2 regions of the Streptomyces sp. NPDC006739 genome follow, and region 2 is predicted to be linked to the other one. Evidence: predicted binding sites of a transcription regulator. Region 2 holds the regulator's gene; the other holds the start of a gene.
The links. The regulator HspR, encoded in region 2, represses chaperone genes until heat shock. The targets are predictions, from matches to a motif close to TTGAGNNNNNNNNNCTCAA.
Positions count from the first base shown of each region.

Region 1: the regulator HspR is predicted to act here: its motif matches at 3,155-3,173, upstream of lon (endopeptidase La).

Region 1 is NZ_JBIAGM010000001.1:54,520-61,026, forward strand. Features, by position in the region: gene ACFYMM_RS00270 (MarR family winged helix-turn-helix transcriptional regulator) at 1-492, opposite strand; gene lon (endopeptidase La) at 706-3,132, opposite strand; gene ACFYMM_RS00280 (GNAT family N-acetyltransferase) at 3,366-4,163, shown strand; gene ACFYMM_RS00285 (rhomboid-like protein) at 4,170-4,973, opposite strand; gene ACFYMM_RS00290 (spermidine synthase) at 5,171-5,848, shown strand; gene ACFYMM_RS00295 (response regulator transcription factor) at 5,972-6,507, shown strand, end outside.
Region 2 is NZ_JBIAGM010000004.1:340,323-346,829, forward strand. Features, by position in the region: gene dnaK (molecular chaperone DnaK) at 1-1,258, shown strand, start outside; gene grpE (nucleotide exchange factor GrpE) at 1,255-1,920, shown strand; gene dnaJ (molecular chaperone DnaJ) at 1,954-3,126, shown strand; gene ACFYMM_RS11410 (heat shock protein transcriptional repressor HspR) at 3,132-3,596, shown strand; gene ACFYMM_RS11415 (substrate-binding domain-containing protein) at 3,909-5,027, shown strand; gene ACFYMM_RS11420 (LuxR C-terminal-related transcriptional regulator) at 5,256-6,296, shown strand; gene ACFYMM_RS11425 (helix-turn-helix transcriptional regulator) at 6,341-6,507, opposite strand, start outside.

The DNA.
Region 1 (6,507 bases), on a different contig from region 2:
CTACTTCTCCATGACGCCGTTCAGCTCGTGCAGCAGCCGGGCCAGTTCCGAGACCTCGCGCCGGTCCCAGTGCGCGAGCTGGCTGACGTACCGGGCCCGACGGGCCTCGCGGACCCGGCCCACCCGGGTGTGGCCCTCCTCGGTCAGGGCCACCAGCCAGGCCCGTCCGTCGGCCGGGTCCGGCTCCCGGGCGACCAGCCCCAGCTCCTCCAGGGCACGCAGCTGGCGGGACATGGTGGCCTTGCCGACGCCGATGTAGGCGGCGAGCGCGGTGGCACGCTGGCGGCCGCACTCGTCGAGGCGGACGAGCAGGCCGTACGCGGCGGACTCCAGGTCGGGGTGGACCTCGCGGGCCATCTCCCCCTGGCTGGCCCGGGCACGCCGCAGCAGCACGGTCAGCTCCCGCTCCAGGGCCAGGAATTCCCGGTCCGCGCCACTGGGCGTCACCTCGGCGGCGACACCCTGTCCGTCGCCGTTCGCGTCCTCGTGCACGTCAGCACCCCTGATCGGTTTCGCGGTCCGGAAAATCTCTGCCAAACGCCGCGACAGCGGCAGCCCCGTAAGTATTTCGCAGGCGTGGACCACCTGCGGCCTCCGGTCCCCCGGCCGGTCGCACCGCGGCAGGTGAACCGGTCGCACCGCGGCAGGCGAAGAGGACCCGGGCCCCTCGTGGGACCCGGGTCCTCCCTCATCCGGCGGCGTCCGTCACGCCGCCGCCGGAACCTCGGGCCGCGCGCCGTTCGTGGCGGGCGCGAGGGCCAGTTCCAGCACCTGGCGGACGTCCGTGACGGCGTGGACGTCGAGCTTGTCCAGCACCTCGGCGGGGACGTCGTCCAGGTCGGGCTCGTTGCGCTTGGGGATGATGACGGTCTTCACCCCGGCCCGGTGCGCGGCCAGGAGCTTCTGCTTGACGCCGCCGATGGGCAGGACCCGGCCGGTCAGCGACACCTCGCCGGTCATCGCGACGTCCGTGCGCACCAGACGGCCGCTGAGCAGCGACGCCAGGGCGGTGGTCATCGTGATGCCCGCGCTCGGGCCGTCCTTGGGGACCGCGCCCGCCGGGAAGTGGATGTGCACGCCCCGGTCCTTCAGGTCGGCCACCGGGAGTTCGAGTTCGGCGCCGTGGCTGCGCAGGAAGCTCAGGGCGATCTGCGCGGACTCCTTCATCACGTCGCCGAGCTGGCCGGTGAGGGTCAGGCCCGCGGCGCCCGTCTCCGGGTCGGCCAGGGACGCCTCGACGAACAGGACGTCCCCGCCGGCGCCCGTCACCGCGAGGCCCGTCGCCACGCCGGGGACGGCGGTGCGGCGCTCCGCCGGGTCCTGCGCGGACTCGGGCACGTGGTGCGGCCGTCCGATCAGATCGCGCAGATCGCCGTCCGTGACCGTGAACGGCAGCTCCCGCTCGCCCAGTTCGTGCTCGGCCGCGACCTTGCGCAGCAGCCGGGCGACGGACCGCTCCAGGTTGCGGACGCCGGCCTCGCGCGTGTACTCGCCGGCGAGCTTGCGCAGCGCGCCCTCGTCGATCGCGACCTCGTCCGCCCGCAGTCCCGCGCGCTCCAGCTGGCGCGGCAGCAGGTGGTCGCGGGCGATGACGATCTTCTCGTCCTCGGTGTAGCCGTCCAGGCGGACCAGTTCCATGCGGTCGAGCAGGGCCTCCGGGATGGCCTCCAGGACGTTGGCGGTCGCCAGGAAGACGACGTCCGACAGGTCCAGCTCCACCTCCAGGTAGTGGTCCCGGAAGGTGTGGTTCTGGGCCGGGTCCAGGACCTCCAGCAGGGCGGCGGCCGGGTCGCCGCGGAAGTCGGAGCCCACCTTGTCGATCTCGTCGAGCAGGACCACCGGGTTCATCGACCCGGCTTCCTTGACGGCGCGCACGATACGGCCGGGCAGCGCGCCGACGTAGGTGCGCCGGTGGCCGCGGATCTCGGCCTCGTCCCGTACGCCGCCGAGGGCGACGCGGACGAACTTGCGGCCCATGGCGTGGGCGACGGACTCGCCGAGCGAGGTCTTGCCGACGCCGGGCGGGCCGACGAGGGCCAGGACGGCACCGCCGCGACGGCCGCCCACGACACCGAGGCCGCGGTCGCTGCGGCGCTTGCGCACCGCCAGGTACTCGGTGATCCGCTCCTTCACGTCCTCCAGCCCGGCGTGCTCCGCGTCGAGGACCGACTTGGCGCCCTGGATGTCGTAGGCGTCCTCGGTGCGGGTGTTCCACGGGAGTTCGAGCACCGTGTCCAGCCAGGTGCGGATCCAGGAACCCTCGGGCGACTGGTCGCTGGAGCGTTCGAGCTTGTCGACCTCCTTGAGCGCCGCCTCCCGCACGTGCTCCGGCAGGTCGGCGGCCTCGACGCGGGCGCGGTAGTCGTCGGACTCCTCGGCCGAGTCCTTGGAGTCGCCGTTCAGCTCGCGCAGCTCCTTGCGGACGGCCTCCAGCTGACGGCGCAGCAGGAACTCGCGCTGCTGCTTGTCGACGCCCTCCTGGACGTCCTTGGCGATGGTCTCGGCGACGTCCTGCTCGGCGAGGTGGTCGCGCAGGTGCTGGGTGGCCGTCTTGAGGCGCGCGACCGGGTCGGCGGTCTCCAGCAGTTCGACCTTCTGGTCGGTGGTCAGGAACGGCGAGTAACCGGAGTTGTCGGCCAGGGCGGACACCTCGTCGATGGCCTGCACCCGGTCGACGACCTGCCAGGCTCCGCGCTTGCGCAGCCAGGCGGTGGCGAGGGCCTTGTACTCCTTGACCAGTTCGGTGACGTGACCGGGCAGCGGCTCGGGCACGCTCTCGTCGATCCGCGTGCCCTCGACCCACAGCGCGGCGCCCGGGCCGGTGGTGCCGGCGCCGATCCGCACCCGGCTCCGGCCGCGGATCAGGGCACCCGGGTCGCCGTCGGCCAGACGGCCGACCTGCTCGACCGTGCCCAGCACACCGGTCTTGGCGTACGTGCCGTCGACGCGTGGCACCAGCAGCACCTTGGGCTTGCCGGGTTCCGAGCGGGCGGCGGCCTGCGCGGCCTCCACCGCGGCCCGTACCTCGGCATCGTTCAGGTCCAGCGGAACCACCATGCCGGGCAGCACGACCTCGTCGTCGAGCGGCAGCACGGGCAGTACGAGCGTGAACGCCGTGGACTCAGCAGCCATGATCTCCCCTTAGGCAGTCAACTTGAGCTATGCCGACTCAATGCTGATGAGCCATTGATTGTTCCCCAAGGGGTGTTCGCTGTGAGCGATCAGTGGGTGGGCGGCGGCCCGATGCCGTCACCCGGCCGGAAAAACAGTTGAGCGGCACGGATGCATTCCGGAAGCCTTCGCGCGTGACAGACACAGGCACCGACACCGACACCGCCGCGCTGCTCGCCGCCTACGACCGCCAGATGCGCGGTGTGGCGCCGTCCCTGGCGGCCGGGGTCAGGCTCGAACACGACGGCTCGCTGCGCCGGATCGTCGGGGAGTTCCGCGGGCTGGTGACGACGCCCCGCGACACGGGGCTGCGCGGGGCCGAGTTGGACGCGCTGATCGCCCGTCAGCGCGACTACTTCGCGGCGCGCGGGGAGGCGGTGGAGTGGAAGACGCGCGGCCACGACCTACCGGGCGACCTCACCGACCGGCTGCGCGCGGCGGGCTTCGTACCCGAACCGCAGGAGACGGTACTGGTCGCTCCCGTCGCGGAACTGGCCGTACGGCAGCCCGAACTGCCCGGCGGGGTCACGCTGCGCCGGGTCACCGCCGACGCGGACATGCACCGGATCGCCGCCCTGGAGACGGCCGTCTGGGGCGAGGACATGAGCTGGATCGGCGAGCATCTCGTCGGGCGCCGGACGGCGGCCCCGGACGACCTCTCCGTGCATGTCGCCGAGGCAGACGGCGAGGTCGTCTGCGCGGCCTGGCTGTCCTTCCGGCCGACCACCGAGTTCGCCGGTCTGCTGGGCGGCTCGACGCTGCCCGCATGGCGCGGCAAGGGCCTCTACCGCGCCCTGGTCGCCACCCGCGCCGCCCTGGCCGCCGCCCGGGGTGTCCGGTACCTGCACGTCGACGCCTCGGCGGACAGCGCGCCGATCCTGCGCCGGATGGGCTTTCGCGCGATCACCACGACCACGCCGTACGTGTGGTCACCCCCGGGCGAGGGCGGCCGGGAGGGAGACCGGAAGGAAGACCGGCGGGGGAATGGCTGAGCGGGACTACGCCGGCGTCGGATTCATGGTGCGGTGCCAGCGGCGGATCACCGGCCAGGCGGCGATGCCGATCGTCAGGGAGATCACGTGTCCCCAGTTGGTCAGCGGGTCCTCGAGCGTGACCAGGTCCTCGACGAGGGTGCCGGCGACCAGGGCGAGCAGGGGCCAGCGCAGCCACGGGGTGAGCAGTCCGGCCAGCGCCCCGGTACTGGCGGCCACGCCGAAGCTGATGCCGTAGTCGAGGCGGTGCAGGGAGGTTTCGGGAAGGCCGCCGACGAGCACCGCGAGACCGACCGGCCCCTCGGTCGCGAGGGTGGCCACGACGTGCCCGGAGAGGAAGACGCAGGCCGCGCGGGCCCCGCCTATCCGCCGCTCCAGGGCGGTCAGGACGAGCACGAACCCGATGGCGTAAGGCGAAAGGATTCCGCCCGCGATCCACAGCGCGCTCGCCAGCAGCACCAGGACCGGTGTGCGCAGCAGATGGGCGACATCGGTGCTGGAGTCCTGGTACAGGGCGTTCACCAGGGCCGGGTCGGCGTAGCTGGAGAACAGCGAGGTGACGGCGAGGAGGGCCGCGTAGGCGAAGGTGAACGGGGTACCGGTGGGGCTGGGCAGCAGCCGCCAGGGCCGCGGCCGGACGGAGGAGCGCCGGGGTCCGGCCGTCTCGCTCGCCGCCGGGCAGCCCGGTGCCGGAGCCGGTGCCGTGGCCTCGCGCTGGCGCGGCATGCCGTCCAGCAGGCGGGCCGGCTCCAGGGGGACGCCCGGGGGCGGGGACGTGGCCGTCGCGGGGCCCGTCACGGTCCGTTCCACGGTGAGGCGCTCCTTCCGTTCGGCCCCACCTTTCGGGTCGCGGGCGCCGCTGTCTATGACCGACGCCACCCGAGAGCGGATTCACAGCAACCTCTCATACGGCTCTTGCGTCCCGCTCGGGTCCGTCGAGACCAACTATGCGCCCCACGACGGTAATTCCCGTGCCCGCGCTGCCCGGTTCGAGCAGGATGACCCCCATGACTGCCGGGTACGACATTCCTGAGGTCCTGGACCGTCGCGAGGGTCCGTACGGTGAAGTGGTGCTGCGCAGGCACGGCGAGCTGCTGCAGATCATCGCGAACGGCTGTTTCCTGATGGACACCTCCGACGGACGCTCGGAGCGGCTGCTGGTGGACGCGGCCCGGGCGGCGCTGGACGGGCGGCCGGAGCCGGAGGTGCTGATCGGCGGGCTGGGCGTGGGCTTCTCGCTGGCGCACGCGGCGGCGGACGGCCGCTGGGGACGGATCGTGGTGGTCGAGCGGGAGCCGGCGGTCGTCGACTGGCACCGCGGCGGCCCGCTGGCGGCTCTGACGGCCGGCGCCCTCGCCGACCCGCGCACGAGGATCGTCGAAGCGGACCTCGTGGCCTACGTCCATGAGACATCCGACACGTACGACGCCCTGTGCCTGGACATCGACAACGGGCCGGGCTGGACCGTGACCGAGGACAACGACGGGCTCTACTCGCCGGCCGGACTGGCGGCCTGCGCAAGGGTGTTGAGACCGGGAGGTGTACTGGCCGTGTGGTCCGCCGAGCCCTCTCCGGAATTTGAAGGTAGCTTGCGGAATGCCGGGTTCCGGCAGGTGCGTACCGAAGAGGTGCCCGTTGCCCGGGGCGTTCCGGACGCCGTGCACCTCGCCGTACGACCTGGATAGCGGGGGCGCCACCCCTCCCCGTAATGTGCTTCCCTGACGCAGATCATTCAAGCGTCAATCGCAACCATGCGCAGACCGAGGAACCACCCCACTGGTTCCGGAAAGCACACTCAGGGGCGGGCGATGGAGCAGACACACACCTCCCACAACGGCGCGGCGACGGCCACGCCCGGCGCACAGCGCCGGGTCCTGGTCGTCGAGGACGATCCGACGATCGTCGACGCCATCGCGGCCCGGCTGCGCGCCGAAGGGTTCCTCGTGCAGACCGCGGGCGACGGCCCGGCCGCCGTCGACACCGCCGAGGCCTGGCAGCCCGACCTGCTGATCCTCGACATCATGCTGCCGGGCTTCGACGGTCTGGAGGTCTGCCGTCGCGTGCAGGCCCAGCGGCCGGTGCCGGTACTGATGCTCACGGCGCGGGACGACGAGACCGACATGCTGGTCGGGCTCGGGGTCGGCGCCGACGACTACATGACCAAGCCGTTCTCCATGCGGGAGCTGGCGGCCCGGGTGCATGTGCTGCTGCGCCGCGTGGAGCGGGCGGCGATCGCCGCGTCCACGCCGCGCTCGGGCATCCTGCGCCTGGGCGAGCTGGAGATCGACCACGCGCAGCGCCGGGTGCGGGTGCGCTCCGAGGACGTCCATCTGACGCCGACGGA
Region 2 (6,507 bases):
CCACCTCGGTGGTGACGACTGGGACCAGCGCGTCGTCGACTACCTGGTCAAGCAGTTCGCCAGCGGTCACGGTGTGGACCTCGGCAAGGACAAGATGGCCCTGCAGCGTCTGCGTGAGGCCGCCGAGAAGGCCAAGATCGAGCTGTCCTCGTCCACCGAGACCTCGATCAACCTGCCCTACATCACCGCGTCCGCCGAGGGCCCGCTGCACCTGGACGAGAAGCTCACCCGGGCCCAGTTCCAGCAGCTGACGGCCGACCTGCTGGAGCGCTGCAAGACGCCGTTCCACAACGTCATCAAGGACGCCGGCATCTCGATCAACGAGATCGACCACGTCGTCCTGGTCGGCGGCTCCACCCGTATGCCCGCCGTCGCCGAACTGGTCAAGGAGCTGACCGGCGGCAAGGAGGCCAACAAGGGTGTGAACCCGGACGAGGTCGTCGCCATCGGCGCCTCGCTCCAGGCCGGCGTCCTCAAGGGTGAGGTCAAGGACGTCCTGCTCCTCGACGTGACCCCGCTGTCCCTCGGCATCGAGACCAAGGGCGGCATCATGACCAAGCTCATCGAGCGGAACACGACGATCCCGACCAAGCGGTCCGAGATCTTCACCACCGCCGAGGACAACCAGCCCTCCGTGCAGATCCAGGTCTACCAGGGCGAGCGCGAGATCGCGGCGTACAACAAGAAGCTCGGCATGTTCGAGCTGACCGGTCTGCCGCCGGCGCCCCGCGGCGTCCCGCAGATCGAGGTCTCCTTCGACATCGACGCCAACGGCATCATGCACGTGACCGCGAAGGACCTGGGCACGGGCAAGGAGCAGAAGATGACCGTCACCGGTGGCTCCTCGCTGCCGAAGGACGAGGTCGACCGCATGCGCCAGGAGGCCGAGCAGTACGCGGAGGAGGACCACCGCCGCCGCGAGGCCGCCGAGACCCGCAACCAGGGCGAGCAGCTCGTCTACCAGACGGAGAAGTTCCTCAAGGACAACGAGGACAAGGTCCCGGCCGAGATCAAGACCGAGGTCGAGGCGTCCGTCGAGGAGCTGAAGGCCGCGCTCAAGGGCGAGGACACCGCCGAGATCCGCACCGCCACCGAGAAGGTCGCGGCCGTCTCCCAGAAGCTGGGCCAGGCCATGTACGCGGACGCCCAGGCCGCCCAGGCCGCGGGCGGCGAGGCCGGCGCCGAGGCTCCCAAGGCCGAGGACGACGTGGTGGACGCCGAGATCGTGGACGACGAGCGCAAGGACGGTGCCGCGTGACGGAGGAGACTCCGGGCTTCGAGGAGAAGCCCGACGTCCCCTCCGGCGCCACCCCCGAAGACGCCGAGTCGAAGGCCGCCTCCTCCTCTTCGGGGGAGGGGGCGGCCCCGGCCGGGGACGCAAGTGCACAGAACGCCGGTCTGGTCGCCCAGCTGGACCAGGTGCGTACGGCGCTCGGCGAGCGCACGGCGGACCTCCAGCGACTCCAGGCCGAGTACCAGAACTACCGCCGCCGCGTCGAGCGCGACCGGGTCGCGGTCCGGGAGATCGCCATCGCGAACCTCCTGACCGAACTCCTGCCGGTGCTCGACGACATCGGACGCGCGCGGGAACACGGCGAGCTGGTCGGCGGGTTCAAGTCCGTCGCCGAGTCGCTGGAGACCGTCGCGGCCAAGATGGGCCTCCAGCAGTTCGGCAAGGAGGGCGAGCCCTTCGACCCGACCATCCACGAAGCCCTGATGCACAGCTACGCGCCGGACGTCACCGAGACCATGTGCGTGGCGATTCTGCAGCCCGGGTACCGCATCGGCGAACGCACCATCCGCCCCGCGCGGGTGGCCGTGGCCGAACCGCAGCCGGGCGCGCAGGGCGTCAAGGCCGAGGGCGCCGAGGAGAACGCGGCGGCCGACGACAAGGAGAGCGGTGGCCCGGACGAGGGCTGAGCTTGAACCGACAGGGAAGGAGGGGCGTCGAGGATGAGCACCAAGGACTTCATCGAGAAGGACTACTACAAGGTTCTCGGCGTCCCCAAGGACGCCACCGAGGCCGAGATCAAGAAGGCGTACCGCAAGCTCGCCCGCGAGTACCACCCGGACGCCAACAAGGGCAACGCCAAGGCCGAGGAGCGCTTCAAGGAGATCTCCGAGGCGAACGACATCCTCGGTGACCCCAAGAAGCGCAAGGAGTACGACGACGCGCGCGCCCTCTTCGGCAACGGCGGGTTCCGTCCGGGGCCGGGCGCGGGCGGCGGCAACTTCAACTTCGACCTGGGTGACCTCTTCGGAGGCGGAGCCCAGAGCGGGGGCGGCGGCTTCGGCGGCGGACTCGGCGACGTCTTCGGGGGCCTGTTCAACCGGGGCGGTACGGGCACCACGCGTACCCAGCCCCGGCGCGGCCAGGACATCGAGTCCGAGGTCACGCTGAGTTTCACGGAGGCCATCGAAGGCGCCACGGTTCCGCTGCGGATGTCCTCCCAGTCCCCGTGCAAGGCCTGTTCGGGCACCGGCGACAAGAACGGCACCCCACGGGTGTGCCCGACCTGTGTCGGCACCGGCCAGGTGGCCCGGGGTTCGGGCGGCGGCTTCTCGCTCACCGACCCCTGCCCCGACTGCAAGGGCCGCGGTCTGATCGCCGAGCACCCCTGCCTGGAGTGCAAGGGCAGCGGGCGCGCCAAGTCGTCGAGGACCATGCAGGTCCGCATCCCCGCCGGGGTGACCGACGGCCAGCGCATCCGGCTGCGCGGCAAGGGCGCGCCCGGCGAGCGGGGCGGCCCGGCCGGTGACCTCTACGTCGTCGTCCACGTGGGCGAGCACCCGGTGTTCGGCCGCAAGGGCGACAACCTCACGGTGACCGTCCCGGTGACGTTCACCGAGGCCGCTCTCGGCGGCGAGGTCCGGGTCCCGACCCTCGGCGGTCCCCCCGTCACCCTGAAGCTGCCCCCCGGCACGCCGAACGGCCGTACGATGCGGGCCCGGGGCAAGGGCGCGGTCCGCAAGGACGGCACGCGCGGCGACCTGTTGGTCACCGTCGAGGTGAGTGTCCCGAAGGACCTGTCGGGGAAGGCTCGTGACGCACTGGAGTCGTATCGCGAGGCGACCGCGGGCGAGGATCCGCGGGCGGAGCTGTTCGAGGCCGCGAAGGGAGCTTGAGCGTGATGGACGGCCGTCGGCGCAGTGACAATTTCCGTGGGCCATACGAGCTGACCGAGGAGACCCCGGTCTACGTCATCTCGGTGGCGGCCCAGCTCTCCGGCCTGCACCCGCAGACGCTGCGCCAGTACGACCGTCTGGGTCTGGTCTCCCCGGACCGCACCGCCGGCCGGGGCCGGCGTTACTCGGCCCGTGACATCGAACTGCTGCGTACCGTGCAGCAGTTGTCGCAGGACGAGGGCATCAACCTGGCCGGTATCAAGCGCATCATCGAACTGGAGAACCAGGTCGCCGCCCTGCAGTCCCGTGTCGCGGAGATGCAGGCGGCCCTGGACGGCGCGGCGGCGGCGATGCAGCAGCGCGAGGCCGCGGTGCACGCCTCCTACCGGCGCGACCTGGTGCCGTACCAGGAGGTCCAGCAGACCAGCGCGCTGGTGGTGTGGCGGCCCAAGCGGCAGCAGCAGGACTGAGCGCGGCGACCGGGCGCGGCGACCGCGTGAGGGGCCGGAGACGGGATGACCGTCTCCGGCCCCTTTTGCGTGCTCGCGCACGCGCCTGCTGGGCATGGCTGAAAACAGCGGGTTGCCCGGCTCTTTGCCGGCCCGTGAACTTCCTTTGGGTGGAGGGTCCGTAAAGGGTGTTTGGAGGGGATTCCGCGCGGCCTTCACAGGGTCAGCGGAGCGTGGCGTTGCGCACTCGTTAAGTAGTTCCGCTTGACTGCGGGTGTGGCAGCCGCGTTGGCTTTTCAGACACCTGGAACACACCTGAAGTGAGCCCCTCGAATGCGTCGTATCGCCATATCCGTGGCCGCCTCCACGATGACCCTCTCGCTCGCCGGCTGCGGCGTGTTCAACGCGACGGGCAGCTCCAGCACGGCGACCCCGACGAAGGGCGACGACCTCACGGTGGGTCTGCTGCTGCCGGAGACGGCGAACACGCGGTACGAGAAGTTCGACTACCCCATCCTCAAGGCGAAGGTCGCGGACCTGACGCACAAGCAGGGCAAGGTCGAGTACGCGAACGCCGAGGCGAGCGCGCCGAAGCAGGTGAGCCAGATGCAGAAGATGATCGACGACAAGGTCGACATCATCCTGCTCGACGCGGTGGACTCGCACGGCATCGCCGGCGAGGTGAAGAAGGCCAAGGACGCGGGCATTCCGGTCATCGCCTACGACCGGCTCGCCGAGGGCCCGATCGACGCCTACATCTCGTTCGACAACGAACTGGTCGGCGAGGTGCAGGGCCGTTCCCTGCTGGAGGCCCTGGGGCCGAACGTCGACAGTTCCAGCAAGATCGTCATGATGAACGGCGCGCTCACCGACCCGAACGCCAAGCAGTTCAAGCAGGGCGCGCTCTCCGAGCTGAACGGCAAGGTGCAGATCGCGGCGAGCTACGACACCAAGGACTGGAAGCCGGAGAACGCCGAGGCCAACATGACCAAGGCGATCAACGCGATCGGCAAGAACAACATCGCCGCCGTGTACTCCGCCAACGACGGCATGGCGGGCGGCATCATCAAGGCCTTCGAGGCGGCCGGCGTCAGCGCCGCGAACGTGCCGCCCATCACCGGCCAGGACGCCCAGCTGGAGGCGGTGCAGCGGGTCATCGACGGTGAGCAGTACATGAGCGTCTACAAGTCCTACCCGGACGAGGCCGAGGCCGCCGCCGAGATGGCCGTCGCCAAGATCCAGGGCAAGGGCATCCAGTTCGACGCCCTCACCCAGGACAGGGTCGACAGCCCCACCACCAAGGCCATCCCCGCCCAGCTGATGCAGGTCAGCGCGCTGACCCGGAGCAAGAGCAAGATCGAGGACACGGTCATCGCGGACGGGTTCTACAAGGTCTCCGACATCTGCGTCGGCAAGTACAAGGCGGCCTGCACGGCGATCGGCCTGAAGTAGGCGTCCGGCAGGTCAATGCGGCACGGTGCCCCGCGTTCACCCGCGCGGGTGGCGGCGGGCGGCCCGGCAGCGTCAGCCTGTTGCCAGGGGAGGGGCGGAGGGCGGACCAAAACGGGTCATAGCCCCGGTTTGCGACGGTCCCGGCGCGGAGAGCCGTGTTGCGGAGCCGGACTTGGCCGCGCATAGTTGCGCTGCGGAAGTGGCGGCAAACCGGGGGTGGGATCGGCGATGGCCGGGCACGGGACGGAGGAGCACCCCCACGGTGCCGACCGACTGTGCGAGGCCGGGGATCGCGTGTATTCCCGGGCCGTACGTCGGGGACGGGTGGCGCGCACGGACGCCGAACCGGTGCCCTGTCTGCTGGAACTCGCCCTGCTGCACCCCGATCCGGACGACATGGACTGGCTGGTGCCGACCTCCCCGCAGGAGGTGATGACCCGCCTGCTGCGCGGTGTCCACGACGAGGTCAGGGAGAGCCAGCGGCGGGTGGGCTCGGCGGTGGCCGCCTTCGAGTGGTACGCGGGGCTGGGACGTCGGCTGCAGGCCGCCTCGGCCTCGGAGGGCACGGCGCTCCGGGTCCTGGACGGGCTGTCCCGGATCCAGGCCGCGATGGACGAGGCGACCGAGGCGTGCACCACCGAGGTGCTGACCGTGCAGCCCGGCGGCATCCGCCGCGAGGCCGAGCTGACCGAGGGCCTGCACCGGGCGCTGGCCCTGCGCGGCCGTGGCGTGCGCATGCGCGACCTGTACACCCATGTCGCCCGGCACGGACAGGGGCTGCTCAACTACCTGGAGCTGATGGGCGACACGGTGGAGGCCCGCACACTGGACGAGGTCATCGACCGGCTGATCCTCTTCGACCGCACGGTGGCGTTCATCCCGGCCAACTCCGACCGCACGATGGCCCTGGAACTGCGCCACCCGGCGCTGGTGGAGTACCTGGTGACGGTCTTCGAGCGGCTGTGGCGGCTGGCGATCCCGCTGACCGCCCCGCTCCCGGCCACCGGCATCGAGGGCATCTCGCACCGCGAGCAGTCCATCGCGGCCCTGCTCGCGGAGGGCCACCAGGACGCGGTGATCGCCGAGCGCCTCGGCATCAGCGTGCGGACCTGCCGGGCGCACATCGCCCGCCTGTCGGAGACGCTCGGGGCGGCCAGCCGTACCCAGCTCGGCGTCCGGATCGCCCAGGCCGGGCTGGACGGCCCGCCGAGCGCCAGCGGGCCGGGCGCGCCCGGCATTCCGGACCAGGAGCCCCGGAGCGTGCGCTGAGGCGGCCCGGCGGGCGCGGGCGGGGGCAGGGCCCGGCTTACGGGTCAGGTCCGGGCGTCGGGGCGGACGGCCGGGGCGTCCTGGTTCAGCATTCCGGACTGGGCGATGAGATAGCCGAGCTGGGCCCGGCTGCCGCTGCCCAGGGCCTGGGCCAGCTTGGCGATGTGCGCCCGGCAGGTACGCACGTTCATCCCGAGCCGGCGCGCGATGG